Regions from separate parts of the Tepidamorphus gemmatus genome, predicted to be linked through region 1. Evidence: predicted binding sites of a transcription regulator. Region 1 holds the regulator's gene; the other holds the start of a gene.
The links. Region 1 encodes PhoB, which activates phosphate uptake and scavenging genes when phosphate is short. Its sites were predicted from a motif close to TGTCATNNANCTGTCAT; they were not measured.

Region 1 (7,310 bases):
AGGATCGTGCAGAAATACCGGGAGCAGTACGAATGAGTTCCTCCGACGCAAGCCTCTCGGCGAGTTTCGACTGGTCGAGCCAAACCGCTGCCGCACGCCGGCGCAAGCGCCATGCGGCAGACCGGCGCCTCCAGCTCTGCGGCATCGCGGCCATCACCGTCGCGCTCGGGCTGCTGGCGGTCCTGCTGATCTCGCTGATCTCGAACGGCTATCGCGCCTTCGTGCAGACGATGGTGACCATCCCGGTCTATGTGAACCCGGACCATGTCAATGCCGACGACCCCGCCCGCGGCAATTACAGGGCCATCGTCGCGCAGTCGCTGCAGGCGCTGTTCCCGGACGTCACCGACCCGGCCGAGCAGCGGCTCCTGGGGCAGATTCTCACGAACAACAGCCAGTTCTTCGTGCGCGATCGTGTTGTTGCCGATCCCTCGCTGATCGGACGCACCTTCGAGCTGACGACGCCTGCGGCCGATCCATTCGACCAGCTCGAGAAGGGCGTCATCCGCCGCGACCTGCCGGAGAGCCAGCGTCGCGTCAGCGACCTGCAGATCGGCTGGTTCGACAAGCTGAAGGCCGAGGGACGGATCTCCACACCGTTCAACTGGGGCCTGTTTCTCAACGCCGACAGCCGCTTCCCGGAGCTTGCCGGCCTGTCGGGAGCGATCGTCGGATCGTTCTATGCGCTGCTTGTCTGCTTCCTGATCTCATTCCCGGTCGGGATCGCCGCAGCCGTCTATCTGGAGGAGTTCGCCCCGAAGAACCGATGGACCGACCTCGTCGAGGTGAACATCAACAACCTTGCCGCCGTACCCTCGATCGTCTTCGGCCTGCTCGGTCTGGCGGTGTTTCTCGGCTTCTTCGGGCTGCCGCGATCCGCACCGCTGGTCGGCGGCATGGTGCTGTCGCTGATGACGCTGCCGACGATGATCATCGTCACCCGGGCATCGCTGAAGGCGGTGCCGCCGTCGATCCGCGAGGCCGCGCTCGGCTTGGGGGCGTCGCGTCATCAGGTGATCACCGACCATGTGCTGCCGCTGGCGCTGCCCGGCATCCTGACCGGCACGATCATCGGGCTTGCCCAGGCGCTCGGCGAGACGGCGCCGCTGCTGCTGATCGGCATGAACGCCTTCATCACCGCGCCGCCCGGCGGCCTGCTCGATGCCTCGACGGCCCTGCCGACGCAGATCTTCATCTGGGCGGACAGCCCCGAGCGGGGCTTCGTCGACCGGACATCGGCGGCGATCCTGGTCCTGCTCGGTTTCCTGGTCCTGATGAACGGGATCGCCATCTTCCTGCGCCAGCGCCTCGAGCGCACCTGGTAGCCGGCGCTTCAAGGAGCACATGATGAACGACGCCGCAGTGATGGAACGTCCGGCACATCTGACGACGGTGATCCCCGACCCGGACATGAACCCGGTCAAGGTGGAGGCGCGCGACGTGTGCGTCTTCTACGGTGCCAAGCAGGCGCTGTTCAATGTCTCGATCGACATTCCGGAGCGGTCGGTGACCGCCTTCATCGGCCCGTCGGGCTGCGGCAAGTCGACGTTCCTCAGATGCATCAACCGGATGAACGACACGATCGACGGGACGCGCGTTACCGGCCGCATCACGCTCGACGGACGCGACATCTACGAGCCGAGCCTCGATGTCGTGGAGCTGCGCGCCAGGGTCGGCATGGTGTTCCAGAAGCCGAACCCGTTTCCGAAGTCGATCTACGACAACGTTGCCTACGGCCCGCGCATCCACGGCCTTGCGCGCGGCAAGGCCGAGCTCGATGCAGTCGTCGAGGCGAGCCTCAGGAAGGCAGGGCTGTGGAACGAGGTGAAGGACCGGCTGGACGACCCCGGCACCGGTCTGTCGGGCGGCCAGCAGCAGCGCCTGTGCATCGCCCGCGCGATCGCCGTCAACCCGGAGGTGATCCTGATGGACGAACCCTGTTCGGCGCTCGATCCGATCGCCACGGCCCGCATCGAGGAGCTGATCGACGAGCTCAAGGCCAACTACTGCATCATCATCGTCACCCATTCGATGCAGCAGGCCGCGCGGGTGTCGCAGCGCACCGCGTTCTTCCATCTGGGTAACCTGGTCGAGGTGGGGCCGACGCAGCATGTCTTCACCAATCCCAGGGACACCCGCACCCACGACTACATCACCGGCCGCTTCGGCTGAGGCAACGCCATCCTCCCGGGCGGCGCAGGAGAGGACCATGACCGAACACATCGTCTCGTCCTACGATGAGGAACTGCAGAAGCTTTCGCTGATGATCAGCCGCATGGGCGGCCATGCCGAGAAGCTGCTCACCGACGCCATCACGGCGCTCAACCGCCGCGACCAGGCGCTGGCGATGCGCACCATCGCGGCCGACGACGAGATCGATCGGCTCGAGCGCGAGGTGGAGGACCTTGCCATCCTGATGATCGCCAAGCGTCAGCCAATGGCACTGGACCTGCGCCAGATCATGGCGGCGATCAAGATCTCGTCGGATCTGGAGCGGATCGGCGATCTGGCCAAGAACATCGCCAAGCGGGCGGTTGCCGTGCAGTCCGAGCCGGGCTCGCGCCAGACCGTGCTCGGCATCGACCACATGAGCCAGATTGCGCTCGAGCAGCTCAAGAACGTGCTCGACAGCTTCGCCCGCCGCGATGTCGATCTGGCGTTGGAGGTCTGGGGACGCGATGCCGAACTCGACGTGATGTACACGTCGATCTTCCGCGAGCTCCTGACCTACATGATGGAGGATCCGCGCAACATCACCTTCGCCACGCATCTGTTGTTCGCGGCGAAGAACATCGAGCGGATCGGCGATCACGTCACCAACATCGCCGAAACGGTGGCCTATCTGGTGCGCGGCGAACCCTTGCTCGAGAAGCGGCCGAAGATGGACCAGTCCAGCTTCGCCACCGCCGATCTGCCGCAGACCGATGACTGAGCGGACGCACATGGCCAGGAATGCAAAGGTCCTGATTGTCGAGGACGAGGAACCGCTGACGCTGCTGTTGCGCTACAACCTCGAGGCCGAGGGCTATGCCGTCGAGTCGGTCGGCCGCGGTGATGAGGCGGAGACGCGCATCCGAGAGGTGACGCCGGATCTGGTGCTGCTCGACTGGATGCTGCCGGGCATCTCGGGAATCGAGCTGTGTCGCCGGCTGCGGGCGAGGCCCGAGACGGCAAACCTGCCGGTCATCATGCTGACCGCGCGCGGCGAGGAAAGCGAACGCATCCGGGGCCTGGCGACCGGCGCCGACGACTATGTCACCAAGCCATTCTCGCTGCCCGAACTGATGGCGCGGGTGAAGGCGATCCTGCGCCGGGCGCGGCCGGAGATCATCGCCTCGGTGCTGCAGGCCGGCGATATCGAGCTGAACCGCGAGACCCACCGCGTCCGCCGCGGCGGCCGCGAGGTGCATCTCGGCCCGACCGAGTTCCGGCTGCTGGAGTTCCTGATGCAGAGCCCGGGCCGCGTGTTCACCCGCGAACAGCTGCTCGACGGTGTCTGGGGACGTGACGTCTACGTCGACGAGCGCACCGTCGACGTCCATGTCGGCCGGTTGCGCAAGGCGATCAATCGCGGCCGCAAGATCGACCCGATCCGCACGGTGCGCGGCGCCGGTTACGCGTTCAACGAGCAGTTCGCCGCCAACTGACAGCCGGGGGGCGCGCGGTCGGCCATCCACCCTGAACGGGCGCACGGCGAGTCGAGCGGTGCGGCAAGTGCACACGACCGGCGCGGTCGCGCCTGTCTCATTCAAGCGGCTGCGTCACTTCTGCCACCGCCCTTCCGCGGCAGTCCGCGCCGCCCGGCGGTGCGAATGGCGGCGCGGGCGGCGATGGCCTCAGCGTCCGCGCCGCCGGTCTCCGGCCGGCTGGTAGGCGATGCGGCAGTGATGTTCGCAATAGGGCATGCCGGGTTCCGAACGACGACCGCAGAAGTAGAATTCGGCGCTGCCAGGATCGCCGACCGGCCATTTGCAGGTCTGCTCGGTCAGCTGCAGGATCGTGACCCGTTCCTCCGGCAGGATGAACAGCTCTTCCACCACCGCCGGCGCGCGGACCTGCACGACCACCTCCTCCTCCACCTCCTCGTCGAGCTCCGGCGACAGAGCGACCTTGAGGACCGTGTTGCCGATGACACGTGCCGCCGGGCGCGGCGGCAGCGAGGGTCGGCGCACCTTGCGCTGGCGGGGCGCCGCGGGTCGCGCCGCCTTGGCACGCCCCGAGAGCCCGAGCCGGTGAACCTTGCCGATCACCGCATTGCGGGTCACACCGCCCAGCTCGGCGGCGATCTGGCTCGCGCTCAGGCCGTCACCCCACAGCTTCTTGAGAAGTTCGACGCGCTCATCCGACCAAGACATTTCGCCGCTCCATATCGTCTGTGCGGACGGAATCCGGACCCCCGACGGAATCGCCCGACAGGCGAGCTCCCGCCCCTGCACCACAAATAGGTGATTCAACTGGTCCGCCGCACGAAATGTCGTATATCGACGGTTGAAGGCTACAATATGGGCGGACTCTCGGGCAACCCCGGCGCTTACCTTTCCTTAGCAATTTCCCCAGAAAGCGTCGGGGTGATTCGCGAATGCAACAGTGCCGGCCCGACGCCGCGGCCCGCGGTGTGCCGCCCGCCAGCAGGTCGCTGCAATTGACAGTGTCGGCCACGCAAATATTATGATCTGCATGATGCCGCCGTGGGAGGCGGCATTATTCGTTTCAGCATCAGGATCGACGACCGTGACGTCTGCGCTCTATCCGACATTCGCGCGGGCAGACCTTGCTTTCGAGCGGGGAGAAGGCGTGCGCCTGTTCACCGCCGATGGCACGGAGTACCTGGATTTCGCCAGCGGCATCGCGGTGAACTCGCTCGGCCACTGCCATCCGCACCTCGTCAAGGCCCTGACCGAACAGGCCGGCCGGGTGTGGCATGTCTCCAACCTGTATCAGGTGCCGGGGCAGGAGGAGCTGGCGCGACGTCTGACGGAGAATTCCTTCGCGGATGCGGTGTTCTTCACGAATTCCGGCGCCGAGGCGCTGGAATGTGCGATCAAGACGGCGCGGCGCTATCACTATGCCTCGGGGAGTCCCGAGCGCTACCGCCTGATCACCTTTGAAGGCGCGTTCCACGGCCGCACGCTGGCGACGATCGCCGCAGGCGGCCAGCCGAAATACCTGGAGGGTTTCGGTCCGGCGGTTGACGGCTTCGACCAGGTGCCGTTCGACGATCTCGATGCGGTCAGGGCCGCCATCGGCCCGCAGACCGCCGGGATCCTGATCGAGCCGGTACAGGGGGAGGGCGGCCTGCGGCCGGTGCCGTTTGCGACGATGCGGGCGCTTCGGGCGCTCTGCGATGAGCACGGTCTGCTGCTGATCGTCGACGAGGTGCAATGCGGCGTCGCCCGGACCGGGAAGCTGTTCGCCTATGAATGGTCAGGCATCGAACCCGACATCATGGCGCTTGCCAAGGGAATCGGCGGCGGCTTCCCGATGGGGGCCTGCCTGGCGACCCGCGAGGCGGTGAAGGGGATGGTGCACGGCGTGCACGGCACTACCTTCGGCGGCAATCCGCTGGCGATGGCCGTCGGCAATGCGGTGCTGGACGTGGTGCTGGAACCCGGGTTCATCGATCACGTGCGGGAAATGGGTCTCAGGTTCCGCCAGGGGCTGGCGCGGATTGCCGACGAGCATCCGGGGATCATCGAGACGGTCCGAGGCGAGGGCTTGATGATGGGCGTCAAGTGCCGTGTGCCCAACAAGGAGCTGGTTGCAGCGCTGCAGGCGGAAAGGTTGCTGTGCGTCGGTGCCGGCGACAATGTCGTGCGGCTGATGCCGCCGCTGATCGTCGAAGCGTCCGACATCGATGCGGCGCTGGATCGGATCGATGCCGCCTGCCGCGCCCTCGAGGCCGCGGCAGCGCTGCGGAGGGCGAGCGCATGAGCCGGACCTATCGCAATTTCGTCGATCTCAGCGAGATTCCTGCCGTCGAACTGCGGCGGATCATCGACGACAGCCGCCGGATGAAGGCCGACGGAGACGGGCGCGTGCCGCGGCTGGCCGGGCGAACGCTGGCCATGATCTTCGACAAGCCGTCGACCCGCACCCGCGTCTCCTTCGATGTTGCCATGCGGCAGCTGGGCGGCGACACGATCTTCCTGACCGGCAGCGAGATGCAGCTCGGCCGCGGCGAGACGATCGGCGACACGGCGCGGGTCCTGTCGCGCTATGTCGACGCGATCGTCATTCGCATCCTCGACCACAAGGCGGTGCGCGAGCTTGCCGACAACGCCACGATCCCGGTCATCAACGGCCTCACCCGCCTGTCGCATCCCTGCCAGGTGATGGCGGATGTGCTGACCTTCGAGGAGCACAAGGGTCCGATCGCCGGCCGTACCATTGCGTGGACCGGTGACAGCAACAACGTCACCGCCTCGTGGATCCATGCCGCAGCCCGGTTCGACTTCGCGCTGCGGATTGCCTCGCCCAAGGCTCTGGCCCCGCGTCCCGAGCTGATCGAGTGGGCGCGTGCGGAAGGGGCGTCGGTCACGGTCACCACCGATCCGTTCGAAGCGGTCGCCGGCGCCGACTGCGTGGTCACCGACACCTGGGTGTCGATGGGCGACAGCGAGCGGGAGCGCCGCCACAACATGCTGAAGCCCTATCAGGTCAACGACGCGCTGATGGCGGAAGCGGCGCCGGGAGCGATCTTCATGCACTGCCTGCCGGCCCACCGCGGCGAGGAAGTGACGGATTCGGTCATGGACGGCCCGCAGTCGGTGGTGTTCGACGAGGCGGAAAACCGGTTGCACGCCCAGAAGGGCATCCTGGCCTGGTGCTTCGGGGCCGGCGCGACCTGATGGCCTCCCGCCCGCCTGCGGCCGCGGTGCTTGATGCCGCGGCGGACGATTTCGTGCTCCCCTTCGCGGTGGACGGTCTGGACGTGCGCGGCCGGCTGGTCCGGCTCGGCCCGGCCATCGACACGATCCTCGCCCGGCACGGCTATCCGGACTCGGTCTGCGCGCTGATCGCCGAAGCCGCGGCGCTGACCATCCTGCTGGGCTCGACCCTGAAGACCATGGGTCGATTCATCCTGCAGACCCAGTCCGACGGGCCGGTGCGGCTGATGGTGGTCGATCTTGAATTGCCCGATCGGGTGCGCGCCTGCGCAAGTTTCGATGCCCGGCGCGTCGAGGCGCTCGAGCGCGCCGGCGAGGCACAGGCCGGCAACCTGCTCGGCGCCGGAAGTCTGGCCATGACGATCGATCCGGGGCCGCCGGCCTCCCGCTACCAGGGCATCGTGCCGCTCACCGGCGGCTCTC
Region 2 (7,310 bases), on a different contig from region 1:
AACGGCGCCGGCCGAGCGATCTGACCGGGCTGACCTTCGACCAGCGGATGATCCTGTTCAGTTGACGGCCGGGGCTTCCGCTTCCCCGGCAAGCGCCACGGCACGGGCGAAGATGGTCGGATCGGCATTGCCGCCCGACAGCACCACGACCACGGTGCGGCCGGCCACGTCGACCTTGCCGCTCAGAAGGGCCGCCAGTGCCACGGCGCCTCCGGGTTCGACCACCAGCTTGAGGTCACGCCATGCGTAGGCGACTGCTGCCAGCGCCTCCGCATCGCTGACCGACACGCCGCCGGCGACGCGCGAGCGGTTCACCTCGAAGGTCAGCTCGCCGGGCCGCGGCGCCATCAGCGCGTCGCAAACCGATCCGGCCCGCGCTGCATTCTCCTCACGCCTTCCCGACAGGAACGAGCGGACATGGTCGTCGAAGCCATCCGGTTCGACCGTCATCACGCGCGCAGACGGCGCTAGCGCCTGAACCGCCAGCGCAATACCGGCGGTGAGACCACCCCCGCCACACGGAACCAGCACCAGGTCGGGATCGCCGGCGAGCTCCCGCGCCTGCTGCACCAGTTCGACCCCCGCAGTGCCCTGACCGGAGATGACACCCGGATCGTCATAAGGCGAGACGAACACGCCTCCCGTTTCCTCGACGACCTGCGCCGCGACCGCATCCCGGTCTCCGGTCGCCCTGTCATAGGGCACGATCCGCGCACCATAGGACCGCGTGCGATCGCGTTTCAGCGGCGGCGCATCCGACGGCATGACGATGGTGGCCGGCACACCGAAAAGCTGCGCCGCCGCCGCGATACCCTGGGCATGATTACCGGACGAACAGGTGACGATGCCGCGCCGGCGCTCGGCCTCATCGAGCGCGGCAATCGCATTGTAGGCGCCGCGGAACTTGAACGAACCGGTGCGCTGCAGGATCTCGGGCTTGATAAGCACGCGTGCGCCGGTCGCCGCATCGAGCGCCGGCGATGCGAGCAGCGGCGTCCTGATGCATACGCCGGCGAGCCGCGCCGCGGCCGCCTCAATGTCGTCGAAGGACGGGATACGCCGGTCTGGCGTCGCCATGATGAAGCTCCGCGCTGGAGGATCAGCCAACACTACAGGATCGGTCCGGGCAGCAAAATGGCGGCGTCAGGACACCGCGCAGCGATTCGACCGCAGGATGATGTCGACGAAGGTGCGGGCGCTGGTGTCCCAGTTGAACTCGAGCGCCCGCGCCCGGCAAACATCTGGCGGGATGTTGAGCGCCGCCAGCGCGGCAGCACGCAGATCCTCGTCCAGCACACCCGCACCCGAATGGCCTATGACGTCCATCGGCCCCGGCACCGGATAGGCCGCCACCGGCACGCCGCAGGCCAGGGCCTCGATCGAGACCAGGCCAAGTGTGTCGGTGCGGCTTGGAAAGACGAAGACGTCGGCGGCGCGGTAGAGCCGGACCAGATCCTCGCCCCGATGCACGCCGAGGAACCTGGCCTCCGGAAAGCGCCGCTGCAGCTCGGCGCGCTGGGGTCCGTCGCCAACGACGACCTTCGTGCCAGGCAGATCGAGGGCCAGGAACTCGTCCACGCTCTTCTCCACCGCGACCCGGCCGACATAGAGGAAGATGGGCCTCGGAAAGTCGAGCGCCGCCGCCTCGCCGGGCGTGAACGCCGCGGTATCGATGGCCCTCGGCCAGATCACCGGATTGGCGAAACCCCGTGACGCCAGTTCCGCCGCCAGAGTCGGCGTGGAAACCAGTGTCGCCTGCCCGGCATTGTGGAACCGCCGCAGCCAGGCGTAGGACAGCCGTGGCGGAACCGGCAGCCGCCGCGCCAGATACTCCGGAAAGCGGGTATGGAAGCTCGTGGTGAACCATCGCCCGTTGCGCAGGCACCAGCGCCGCGCCGCCATCCCGATCGGCCCTTCGGCCGGGATATGGATGAAGTCGGGCTTCAGTGCCTCGATGCGCCGCCCGACCTGGGCAGGGCCGGCCAGCGCAAGGCGGATCTCGCTGTAGGTCGGCAGCGGAACCGAGCTGAACTCGGCAGGGGAGACCACCTCGATCTCGAGACCGTACGCCGGCGTCTCGCGCCGCAGGCGGTCAAGCACGCTGACGACGCCGTTGATCTGCGGATGCCAGGCGTCCGTGGCCAGCACCAGCCGCTTCATGACGGCGTCATCACGCGGCGACCCGAGCCGTTTCGACGGGCGGGTCCTGCCGCTGGGCTCTGACGACCGGCCAGCGGATGATCTCAAGTGTCCCGTCCGGCCGCTCGCCGACCGCCGTGCAGCTCTCCACCCAGTCGCCGCAGTTCACATAGCGCACACCGTTCATCATCTGATCGGCCGGATGATGGATATGGCCGCAGACGACGCCGTCGACCCGTGCCCGCGCCGCCTCCGCGGCCAGCGCCTGCTCGAACTCGCTGATGAACGCAACGGCATTCTTGACCTTGAGCTTCAACCACGCCGAGAGCGACCAGTAGGGGAAACCGAGCTTGCGCCGGGCGACATTGAAGTAAGTGTTGACGAGCAGCGCGGTCGCATAGGCCCAGTCGCCAAGCAGCGCCAGCCATTTGGCATAACGGACCACCGCATCGAACTCGTCTCCGTGCAGGACGAGGAAGCGCTCGCCGGTCGCCGAGATGTGGATGGCCCGGCGCATCACCTCGATGCCGCCGAAATGCGTGCCGATGTAATCGCGCAGCAATTCGTCGTGATTCCCCGGGATGTAGATGATCCGGGCTCCCTTGCGACCCTTGCGCAGCAGCTTCTGGACGACGTCGTTGTGCTTTTGCGGCCAATACCAGGAACGCTTCAGCCGCCAGAAGTCGATGATATCGCCGACGAGATAGATGGTCTCGGCGTCCGTATGCTTGAGAAAATCGAGAAACAGTTCACTCTGACAGCCCTTGGTGCCAAGATGAACGTCGGACAGGAACAAGGTCCGGTAAACCGTACTGGCAGGATGTTGATGCACGGTTGCCCCCGTCCGCAGCCTCAGTGCAGACGCCAATAACGTGATTTGCTTGGCAGGATTATGACGCCTGTCATCCGAGTGCAACACTGTTGCCGCTGGGGCAGCCATGCGCACAGTGCAAGCGTGATGGACATTGCGCCCCTGCGGGCATTGGATTGATGGTGGGCGGCGCCAGCGCTGCGGCCTATGCCAGACACGAAGGAGCAGGGAATGGATCTGGGTATCCGGGGACGACGGGCGGTCGTCTGCGCATCGAGCCGAGGACTCGGCCGGGCCTGCGCGGAAGCTCTCGCGGCAGCCGGCTGCGAGGTGGTGATCAACGGCGTCGATGTGGAGCGGCTCGCCCGTACCGCCGACGAGATCGCCGCCGCGACCGGCGCCAGGGTGATCCCTGTGCCCGGGGATGTTTCACGAACCGATGTCCAGGATGCGCTCATTGCCGCCAACGGAAGTCCCGATATCCTGGTAAACAACAATGGCGGGCCGCCGTTCCGTGACTTCCGCGACATCGACCGCAGGGCGATGCTCGATGGCCTCATCATGAATATGGTCACGCCGATCGAGCTCATCCAGCGCGTCGTCGACCCGATGATGGAACGGGGCTTCGGGCGCATCGTCAACATCACGTCCTACTCGGTGCTGCAGGCAATTCCCGGACTGGACCTGTCGAGCGCCGCACGCGCCGGCCTCACCGGTTTCCTGTCCGGCGTCGCGCGTCAGGTCGCCAACCGGGGCGTGACCATCAACAGCCTGCTGCCGGGCAACTTCGATACCGATCGTATCAGGGCGATGCTGGCGTCGCGGCACAAGGCTACGGGCCGATCCGAGGAGGACATCGCGTCCGAACTGAAGGCGGCGATTCCGGCCGGCCGGTTCGGCGAACCGTCCGAGTTCGGCAGCACCTGCGCCTTCCTGTGCAGCGTGCATGCGGGCTACATCACCGCTCAGAACATCCTCATCGACGGCGGCAATGTCCGGGCCTCGTTCTGAGGCGAAGAACTCGACACCGGTGGACAGGTATCCGCCGACATGAGACGAGCCGGCCCTGACGGCCGGCCCATTTCGCTCGCACGCTCGAGACCTCCGCCCCTGTCTCCGACAGCTACGGCCTGTAGACCGGTGACACCGGCTCCATCGCATCCCGACCACCGAAGGAATACTTCAGACCGGCAGCGACGATATGCACACTTGCGTCCACGTCCGCGGCAAATGTCACCGGCGGCACATAGACGGGGTTTCCGGGCCCGATATTGATCCGCGTGTCGAAGGTGGTCAGGAAGGAGTAGCCAAGGTCAAGGCGCAAACGCTCCGACCAGTGGTACGACAGGCCTGCCGACAGCCACAGCCGGTCGTCGTCCGGCAGCCGGATCGAGCGAGTGACGTCATCGATCGGTGCGCGCTCCCACGCCGCCCCGGCGCGCAATGTCCAGCGATCGTCCCAGTCGTATTCGGCGCCGAGGGCGAAGAACCATCCGTCCCGGTACTCGAATGGCAGCAGCGACACAGGCAGTCCGTTCAGCGAGTTGACCACGGTGAAGGTCCCGAACCGGCTCCAGTTTGTCCATTCGACCGTGCCGAGCATCGAGAACCTGTCGGTGAATCGGTGGCGCAGGCCAAAGCTGACCATCTCCGGCAGGGTCGGATCGACCTCGATCGGCAGCCGCGCCACGAGCGGGATCGCCAGCATGCCCTCCAGGTCATGCTTGATGGCAGACCGGAAGCCGATGCCGATCTCGGTGTTGGGAGTGGGCGTGATCAGCAGGCCGGCGGTGAAGCCGAAGCCTATGTCATCGCCGTTCAGCACGGCGGACGGGGCGATCGGTGCGATGCCGACGGCCTGGCTGAGGATGACGTCGAAGTATTGGATCTGCAGCCCTGCCGCCACCGCGAAGGCGTCGTTGATCCGGTAGCCGACCACCGGATTGACATTCAGCGAGAAGACCTCGGACTCTCGGCCGTAGATCTGCGCGGCGTGACTGAACCGGGTCTCCGTCTTCAGGCCGTACTGCCCGTTGATGGTGGCGCCGAAATACCACCGGTCATCGAAGTTGTAGGCGACGGTCGTGGCCGGCACGACCGCGGTCTTGCCGATATCGCCCGGATCGCCACCGAAGAACAGCGGACTGCCCGGGCCGAGCAGGCTGGACGGGAACGCCGCCGTCGTGATCTCCGTGGACGGAACGATCAACGACAGCGAGCCTTCGACGTCCAGACCCTGCGCGCAGGTCACCACCGCGGAATTCCAGAACGTCCCAGCGACGGACGTGCCGCAGGTCGCCGCCCCTGCGAAGCTCATGCCCTGTCCGTAGGCGCTCTGCTCGCGTATCGCGAATGCGCCCGCATCGGCGGTGCCGACGAGCGCGTCGCAACCGATCGCCGCCGCAAAGATCCCGGCTGCCGCGGGCAGTCCGCGAAGTCTGCTCATTTCCTCCCCCTCCTCCATGAGGTCGGGTGCCGCAGTCGAGCTCTCTGGAGGAGCCCTTGTCTGTGGAAGTCCACGCTAGAGTTGTCTGCCTGAGGGATGCAATCCATGCTCCGTTGCGGCAGGTCTGGATTAGGAGCTGGCTAAGCAGGAATCTCATCCGGCGTTGCCGATCGGCAACGATGAGCCTGGCATGTTCCGCAGTTGCGCTTGCGGCCGACGGTTCGATGCACGATGATCCGCCGCGCTTCATCCAGACATGGCAACACACTCAGGAGGAACTGCCTATGAAGCTCGTTCGGTTCGGTCCGTCGGGCCGGGAAAAGCCGGGTATCGTCGCCGCCGACGGTTCGATCCGCGACCTTTCCGGAATGATCGCCGATCTGACGGGCGACGTTCTGTCGCCTGCCGGGCTCGATCGCCTGCGCGCCGTGGACACGTCAAGCCTGCCGACCGTTCCTGCCGGCACCCGGCTCGGCCCCTGCGTGCCGATGCCCTACAACTTCGTGGCCATCGGCCTCAACTACGCCGACCACGCCGCCGAAACCGGCGCGCCGATCCCGAAGGAGCCGATCATCTTCAACAAGGCGCCGACCTCGATCTCTGGGCCTGACGACGACATCGTGCTGATCCGCGATTCGGTGAAGACCGACTGGGAGGTCGAGCTCGCCTTCGTCATCGGCACCGAGGCCTTCGAGGTGCCGGCTGACAAGGCCCTCGACCACGTGGCCGGATACTGCCTGTGCAACGACGTGTCCGAGCGATTCTGGCAGACCGAGAGCACCGGCCAGTGGGTCAAGGGCAAGAGCGCCCCCACCTATGGTCCGCTGGGTCCGTGGCTTGTCACCCGTGACGAGATCGCCGATCCGCAGAAGCTCGCCATGAGCCTCGATGTCAACGGCAAGCGGATGCAGACCGGATCGACCGAGACCATGATCTTCGGCATCGTCGAGCTGATCAGCTATGTGACGCGCTTCATGAAGCTCCTGCCCGGCGACGTCGTCACCACCGGGACGCCGCCCGGGGTCGGGATGGGCATGAAGCCGCCGGTCTTCCTGAAGGCGGGCGATGTGGTGACCCTGACGATCGAGGGTCTCGGCACCCAGCGCCAGAAGGTCGTCGCGCGCTGAGGCAGCGGCCGGGCGCCGCCTGGCGGCGGCGCCCGCCACATGTCGATCAGCTCGTGCGGGCGTCCAGGAACGGCCCGATCGACCGGCCGGACCAGCCGCCCAAAGCAGACCGCGCCGCCTCGTAGGACTCCATCACCCGGCGCGCCTGGGCATCGCCGGCGACGAGCTCGGCCAGCACGTCGGATGCCGCAGCGCGCGCCGCCATGACGACATCGCGCGGGAACTCGGACAGCCTGACATCGGTCCCTGCGAGGCGCGCGATCGCAAGGCCGTTCATCCAGTCCGCCTCCGCCAATCCCGCCGCCGCCTCCATCGCGCAAGCCCCGGCGACGATCGCCCGCAGATCCGGGTCAAGCGCCTCGAGGGCCGGAATCGATACCAGCGCCTCACCGGTGCCATTCGGCTTGTTGAAGCTCGGCCATAGATAATGGGGTGCCACCCGGTCGAGACCGAGGGCAATGTCGGAGAACGGGCCAAGGAATTCCACGGCGTCGACGACACCCGACTGCAATGCCTGGAATATCTCGCCCGGAGGAATTGCCACCGCAGTCATCCCGAGCCGTCGGAACACCTCGGCGCCGAGTCCCGCGGACCGGATGCTCACGCCCTTGAGATCGTCCGGCGAGGCAACCGGCCGCTTGAACCAGCCACCCATCTGGAAGCCGGTGTTGCCCGCCATGAACGGCTTGATGCCGAACGGCGCGTAGAGCTCGTCCCACAGCGCCTGGCCGCCCCCGTGTTCCACCCAGGCGACGTGTTCGGGCGGAGTCAGGCCGAACGGCACGGT

Region 2: a site for PhoB is predicted at 3,040-3,056, ahead of EDC22_RS14055 (UDP-2,3-diacylglucosamine diphosphatase). Genes of this name have one in related genera too.

The regions. Positions count from the first base shown of each region.
Region 1 is NZ_SMAK01000001.1:60,975-68,284, forward strand. It holds gene pstC (phosphate ABC transporter permease subunit PstC) at 1-36, shown strand, start outside; gene pstA (phosphate ABC transporter permease PstA) at 33-1,325, shown strand; gene pstB (phosphate ABC transporter ATP-binding protein PstB) at 1,366-2,172, shown strand; gene phoU (phosphate signaling complex protein PhoU) at 2,210-2,932, shown strand; gene phoB (phosphate regulon transcriptional regulator PhoB) at 2,943-3,647, shown strand; gene EDC22_RS00305 (GcrA family cell cycle regulator) at 3,837-4,355, opposite strand; gene EDC22_RS00310 (aspartate aminotransferase family protein) at 4,681-5,931, shown strand; gene argF (ornithine carbamoyltransferase) at 5,928-6,848, shown strand; gene EDC22_RS00320 (Hsp33 family molecular chaperone) at 6,845-7,310, shown strand, end outside.
Region 2 is NZ_SMAK01000009.1:61,026-68,335, forward strand. It holds gene EDC22_RS14040 (hypothetical protein) at 1-65, shown strand, start outside; gene EDC22_RS14045 (threonine ammonia-lyase) at 58-1,077, opposite strand; gene EDC22_RS14050 (glycosyltransferase family 4 protein) at 1,144-2,160, opposite strand; gene EDC22_RS14055 (UDP-2,3-diacylglucosamine diphosphatase) at 2,171-2,935, opposite strand; gene EDC22_RS14060 (SDR family oxidoreductase) at 3,182-3,961, shown strand; gene EDC22_RS14065 (OmpP1/FadL family transporter) at 4,074-5,396, opposite strand; gene EDC22_RS14070 (fumarylacetoacetate hydrolase family protein) at 5,681-6,523, shown strand; gene EDC22_RS14075 (TRAP transporter substrate-binding protein) at 6,570-7,310, opposite strand, start outside.